2 linked regions of the Methylobacterium currus genome follow. The protein of the gene in region 1 interacts with the protein of each later gene in a pairwise test. Links are inferred from orthologs where the notes say so. Each region holds a gene or a part of one and is shown on either strand. Other genes may lie near its edges.

The links.
Region 2: the proteins of clpS (region 1) and dps interact in binary tests that used the Escherichia coli proteins (3 or more experiments, as listed by UniProt). The link is inferred for Methylobacterium currus from one-to-one orthologs.

The regions. Positions count from the first base shown.
Region 1 is NZ_CP028843.1:1,063,595-1,066,742, reverse strand. The notes cover bases 75-2,903. They hold clpS (ATP-dependent Clp protease adapter ClpS), read left to right. Parts: upstream 75-1,214; coding sequence 1,215-1,592; downstream 1,593-2,903. Other genes in these bases: clpA (ATP-dependent Clp protease ATP-binding subunit ClpA), read left to right, coding at 1,614-2,903; DA075_RS04855 (D-alanyl-D-alanine carboxypeptidase), read right to left, coding at 75-145. Outside these bases: more of DA075_RS04855, read right to left, coding at 1-74; more of clpA, read left to right, coding at 2,904-3,148. UniProt on the Escherichia coli protein: Involved in the modulation of the specificity of the ClpAP-mediated ATP-dependent protein degradation.
Region 2 is NZ_CP028844.1:461,664-464,697, reverse strand. Bases 123-2,837 are described here. They hold dps (DNA starvation/stationary phase protection protein Dps), read right to left. Parts: upstream 1,900-2,837; coding sequence 1,345-1,899; downstream 123-1,344. Other genes in these bases: DA075_RS32235 (SDR family oxidoreductase), read right to left, coding at 2,098-2,837; DA075_RS32245 (1-aminocyclopropane-1-carboxylate deaminase), read left to right, coding at 123-1,050. Also shown: more of DA075_RS32245, read left to right, coding at 40-122; more of DA075_RS32235, read right to left, coding at 2,838-2,976; DA075_RS32230 (GMC family oxidoreductase), read right to left, coding at 2,973-3,034.

The sequences.
Region 1 (3,148 bases):
CGTAGGGCGGATTGTAGCCTCCGCCGCCGCCGTGATGGGCGCGCCGGCGCGCCTCGGCGGGCGAGGCGGTGAGCGCCGTCAGCACCGCCGCGGCGGCGAGCACGGCCGGCAGCGCGGGTCCAGATTGGCCGTGAACGCAACGCATCACGCACATACCCCGTTCGACTGAAGGGGGCGCCTGCGACGGAGGCGGCGCCCTCGAACCGATGGCGCCCCGCGAAGACGGCGTGGCGCAGCGGCATCACTGTCAATCAGGCTAGGGAGGCGCGGTTACGCCCCGGTTAATCGGGCGCAAATTCCGATGCTCGAATTTGCTCATTGTGCGACGCACAATAACCCTTGACGGATTTTGTGCGGTGCACATATTGCAGGCCAGCGGGGCGCGACGCGCGGGTGCCCTGCCGAAGCCCTGAACGCCGCGCGAGGAGGGGCGCCCCCCTGAGGCGCCGCCACACCATGAACCAGCAGAACATCAGCCAGCAGGCCGAGGCGGCCCAGAAGTTCGGCAAGGACAGCATGGACGCGATGCTGCGCAGCTTCGGCACCCTGTCGAAGGCCAGCCAGGCGATCACCGTCGAGGCGACGGACTTCGCCAAGCAGTCCTTCGAGCACGGCACCGCCACCCTCGAGAAGCTCGCCGGCGTGCGCTCGCTCGACAAGGCGCTCGAGATCCAGACCGAGTACATGAAGACCTCGTACGAGCGTCTCGTGGCCCAGACCACCAAGATGACCGAGCTCTACCAGAACCTCGCCAAGGAGATGGCGAAGCCGTTCGAGGGCTTCGTCGCCAAGGCGCAGGAGCAGGCGTTCAAGGCCCAGGACCGCGCCTTCGCCACGGCCAAGGACGGCCTGAAGAAGGTCGAGGACGAGTCCCACAAGATCCAGGACGCCGCGTAAGCCACGCGCCGCGCGAGGGCGGACGGCCTCGCCGGGTCCCCTTTTGGGGGTTCCGCGTCGGGGCCGCCGCTCCACCATCGAGACCGCGACCGGCACGGGATCCCGTGCCGGTCGCACGCGTTTTCAGGGCCCCGCGAGAGGCTTGCACGACAAGAGCGCGCAGCCGACTGGCGAAGCGACGGCTCGGCCTATAGATTAGGCTCGGCACCGGCAGCCGACGTGATAGGCTGCCGTCCCGCATCACCGCCCAAGCCCCCCGGCAGAGGGAGGCCGGTGCGGTTCGGCGCGGTCGCCAGAGCGAGGTCGGTACGATTCAGATGGCTCAGGTCCCGAGGCAGGGAGAACCCTCCACCAGGCCGGTCGCGGCCAATCCCCGCGCACCCGGGAACGGCGACGGGCGATCGGGAACGGCCGTGATCACGCGGACGAAGCCGCGCACCAAGCGGCCCAATCTCTATCGCGTGCTGCTCCTCAACGACGACTACACCCCGATGGAATTCGTCGTCCACGTGGTCGAGCGCTTCTTCAACAAGTCGCGCGAGGACGCGACCCGCATCATGCTGCACGTCCACCAGAACGGCGTCGGCGAGTGCGGCATATTCACCTACGAGGTCGCCGAGACCAAGGTGACGCAGGTCATGGACTTTGCGCGGAAACATCAACATCCTCTGCAATGCGTCATGGAAAAGAAATAGGCACCAGCAAAGAGGCCCGCTTTGCCCAGCTTCTCACGCAGCCTTGAACAAGCTCTTCACCGCGCCCTGGCGCTCGCCGGCGAGCGCCGGCACGAATACGCCACGCTCGAGCATCTCCTGCTGGCCCTGGTCGACGACCAGGACGCGGCTGCGGTCATGCGGGCCTGCAACGTCGATGTCGACCTGCTGAAGCGCAATCTCGTCGAGTACATCGACACGGAACTCGCCAACCTCACGGGCGACGGCCGGCAGGACGCGAAGCCCACCGCGGGCTTCCAGCGCGTGATCCAGCGCGCGGTGATCCACGTGCAGTCCTCGGGCCGCGAGGAGGTCACCGGCGCCAACGTGCTGGTGGCGATCTTCGCCGAGCGCGAGAGCCACGCCGCCTACTTCCTGCAAGAGCAGGACATGACCCGCTACGACGCGGTCAACTACATCAGCCACGGCATCGCCAAGCGCCCCGGCCTGTCCGAGGGCAAGCCGGTGCGCGGCGCCGACGAGGACGGCCCGGCCGAGCGCCCGAGCGCGTCCGAGGACGAGCGCGGCGGCCAGAAGAAGAAGGGCGACGCCCTCGACGCCTACTGCGTCAACCTCAACAAGAAGGCCCGCGAGGGCAAGATCGATCCGCTGATCGGCCGCGAGAACGAGGTCCAGCGCACGATCCAGGTGCTCTGCCGCCGGCAGAAGAACAACCCGCTGCTGGTGGGCGACCCCGGCGTCGGCAAGACCGCGATCGCCGAGGGCCTGGCGCGCAAGATCATCCAGCACGAGGTGCCGGAGGTCCTGGCCGACGCGACCGTGTTCTCCCTCGACATGGGCACGCTGCTCGCCGGCACCCGCTACCGGGGCGACTTCGAGGAGCGCCTCAAGCAGGTGATGAAGGAGATCGAGGCGCATCCCAACGCCATCATGTTCATCGACGAGATCCACACGGTGATCGGCGCCGGTGCGACCTCGGGCGGCGCGATGGATGCCTCGAACCTCCTGAAGCCGGCTCTGGCCTCCGGCTCCTTACGCTGCATCGGCTCGACCACCTACAAGGAGTACCGCCAGTACTTCGAGAAGGACCGAGCCCTGGTCCGCCGCTTCCAGAAGATCGACGTCAACGAGCCGTCGATCCCGGACGCGATCGAGATCCTCAAAGGCCTGCGCCCGTCCTTCGAGGAGTTCCACAAGCTCAAGTACACGACCGAGGCCGTGAAGGCCGCGGTCGAGCTGTCGGCCCGCTACATCAACGACCGCAAGCTGCCGGACAAGGCGATCGACGTGATCGACGAGACCGGCGCCTCGCAGATGCTGGTGCCGGAGGGGCGGCGCAAGCGGACGATCGGCGTGAAGGAGATCGAGGCGACCATCGCCACGATGGCCCGCATCCCCCCGAAGACCGTCTCGAAGGACGACGCGGAGGTGCTCGCCCACCTCACCGACAACCTGAAGCGGGTGGTCTACGGCCAGGACGCCGCCATCGACGCGCTGACCGCCTCGATCAAGCTCGCCCGGGCCGGCCTGCGCGATCCCGACAAGCCGATCGGCGCCTACCTGTTCGCCGGCCCGAC
Region 2 (3,034 bases), on another replicon or contig:
GCCCGGCTTCCATATAGGACCCCGGCGATGATCCCTTCGATGCTGTCGCAGTTCGAGCGCTATCCCCTGACCTTCGGCCCGACCCCGATCGAGCACCTGCCGCGCCTGACCGCCCATCTCGGCGGCGACGTGCAGATCTATGCCAAGCGCGACGATTGCAACTCGGGGCTCGCCTATGGCGGCAACAAGCTGCGCAAGCTCGAATACATCGTGCCGGACGCGATCGCCTCGGGCGCCGACACCCTGGTGTCGATCGGCGGCGTGCAGTCGAACCACACCCGCATGGTGGCGGCGGTGGCGGCCAAGATCGGCATGAAGTGCCGGGTGATCCAGGAAGCCTGGGTGCCGCACGAGGACGCGGTCTACGACCGGGTCGGCAACATCATGCTGACGCGGATCATGGGCGCCGAGTCGCAGCTCGTCGACGAGGGCTTCGACATCGGCATCCGCGACAGCTGGAAGCAGGCGATCGAGGACGTGAAGGCCAAGGGCGGCAAGCCCTACGCGATCCCCGCCGGCGCCTCGGTGCACAAGTTCGGCGGCCTGGGCTATGTCGGCTTCGCCGAGGAGGTGCGCCGGCAGGAGGCCGAGATGGGCCTCCACTTCGACTACATCGTGGTCTGCACCGTCACCGGCTCGACCCATGCGGGCATGGTGGTCGGCTTCAAGCCCGACGGCCGCGCCCGCAACGTCATCGGCATCGACGCCTCCTGCACGCCCGCCCAGACCCGGGCGCAGGTGCTCGAGATCGCCCGGAACACCTCCGCCCTCGTGGGTGCCGGCGAGATCACCGAGGACGACGTGGTCATCAAGGAGGACTACGCCTACCCGGTTTACGGCGTGCCCTCGAAGGAGACGGTCGAGGCGATCCGCCTCGCGGCCCGGCTCGAGGCGATGATCACCGACCCGGTCTACGAGGGGAAGTCGATGCAGGGCATGATCGACCTCGTCCAGAAGGGCTTCTTCCCGAAGGGGTCGAAGGTGCTCTACGCGCATCTCGGGGGCGCGCCAGCCCTCAACGGCTACAGCTACACCTTCCGCAACGGCTGAGCCGGGACGGCGAAAAGAAATGGCGCGGGTTCCCCTCCTCTCCCTGCCGGCGGGGAGAGGGGAAACCCGCGCCAATCTTTTTCCCGGACAGTCCTGCGCCCGCGGGGCGCGGCAGGTCCGGTCTTCTCCCGTCCCGAAGAGACAAGGCCACGGCCCGATCGTGGCGCGATCGGGCCGTGCTCGATTGTCCGAGTGTGCCGCATCGTCTTCGACGAACCGCGATCCGCCGCATCGACGATGCGCCGCGACCGAAGCCGGCTCAGGCGCCGGCCCCACTCACCGAATAGGTCGCCCTCAGCGCGCGCCCTTGCCGTCGCCGTCGCGCATCGTGCCGGTCGGCTCCTGCACGTGGGCCTCGAGGAACCACAGCTGCTTGTCGACGGCGCGGGAGACCTCGGTGAACAGGTCGGCGGTGCCGGGGTCGCCGGCCTCGTCGGTCTGGTCGATGTTCTCGCGCACGGCGTTGGCGTAGGCGGCGTAGCGATCGATCAGGGCCGAGAGATGATCGGCGATGGCGTAGATGTCGGTCGGGTAGGGCGACAGCTTCGAGGTCTTGGAGACCACCGTGGCGGTGCCGAGGGCCGTGGCGCCGAGCTGCACGGCGCGCTCTGCCACCTTGTCGTTGAGGTCGTCGATCTCGGTGCGGAACCCGTCGAGCATCTCGTGGATGCCGATGAATTGCGGGCCCTTCAGGTTCCAGTGCGCCTGCTTGATGTTGAGCGCGAGGTCGATGCCGTCGGCGAGGCGGGCGTTCAGGGTCTCGATCGAGACGCGCTTGGCGTTCGAGTCGGTGTTGTTGCGGGTGCGGTGCTGGCGCGGCTGGCCGGCCTTGCCCTGGGAATCCGTCATGTCGGTTACTCCGTGGATTTCCCGCAACAACGGGACCGGCGGGCGGCCGTTCCGAGGCTGCGGAGGGGTTTTCGGATCCATCCCCGGTCTTCGCGCCGGGGTGGTGGGACGGGCCCGTACCGGGCCTGTCCGATGACGAAGGAGCTAGGGCGGGGGTACTGGGGCTGACACCCCGCCGGTCGACATCCTGCCCGTCCGTCAGAGCATCGGCTGGCCGCCAGTGACCGGCACCAGCGCGCCGGTCATGTAGCTGCCTTCCCGCGAGGCCAGCAGCACGTAGGCGGGGGCCAGCTCCGCCGGCTGGCCGGCCCGTCCAAGCGGAGTATCGGCGCCCAGTTTCTCGATCTGCTCAGGCGACTTCACGATCGGCTGGATCGGCGTCCAGACCGGGCCGGGCGCGACGCAATTGACCCGGATGCCCTTCGGCGCCAGCAGGTTCGACAGGCCGACCGTGAGCGTGCTGATCGCCCCCTTGGTGGCGGCGTAGACCAGCATGCTGGCATCCGCGACCTTGGCCTGCTGGCTCGTCGAGTTCACGATCGCCGAGCCCGGCCGCATATGCGGCACGGCTTCCTGCGCCAGGTAGATCATCGCGAAGACGTTGGCGCGGAACGAGCCCTCGACATCGTGGGCGGTGACGTCGTCGAGGCCCTCGTTCACCACCTGCGCGGCAGCGTTGTTGACCAGCACGTCGATGCGGCCGAACTCCGCCACCGTCTTCGCCACCACCGCCCGGCAATGCGCCTCGTCGCGCAGGTCGCCCGGGATCAGGAGGCAGCGCCGGCCCGCCTTCTCGACCCAGGCCTTGGTCGCCTGCGCGTCGACCTCCTCGGAGTCGAGGTAGGAGATCGCCAGGTCCGCCCCCTCGCGGGCATAGGCGATGGCGACCGCGCGGCCGATGCCCGAATCGCCCCCGGTGACGATCGCGACCTTGTCGGTGAGCAGGCCCTTGCCGACGTAACTCTCCTCGCCGTGGTCGGGGGGAGGGTCCATCGGCCCGGTGAGGCCGGGGCGCGGCTGCTGCTGCGCGCCGGGGAAGGGCGGCCGGGGTCCGGCCTCGCGGGGATCGTCGTTCATCGAGTGCCCTTCAGGAACGCGCCGGCGGTGCGCAGGGACAACGCCATGATGGTCAGGG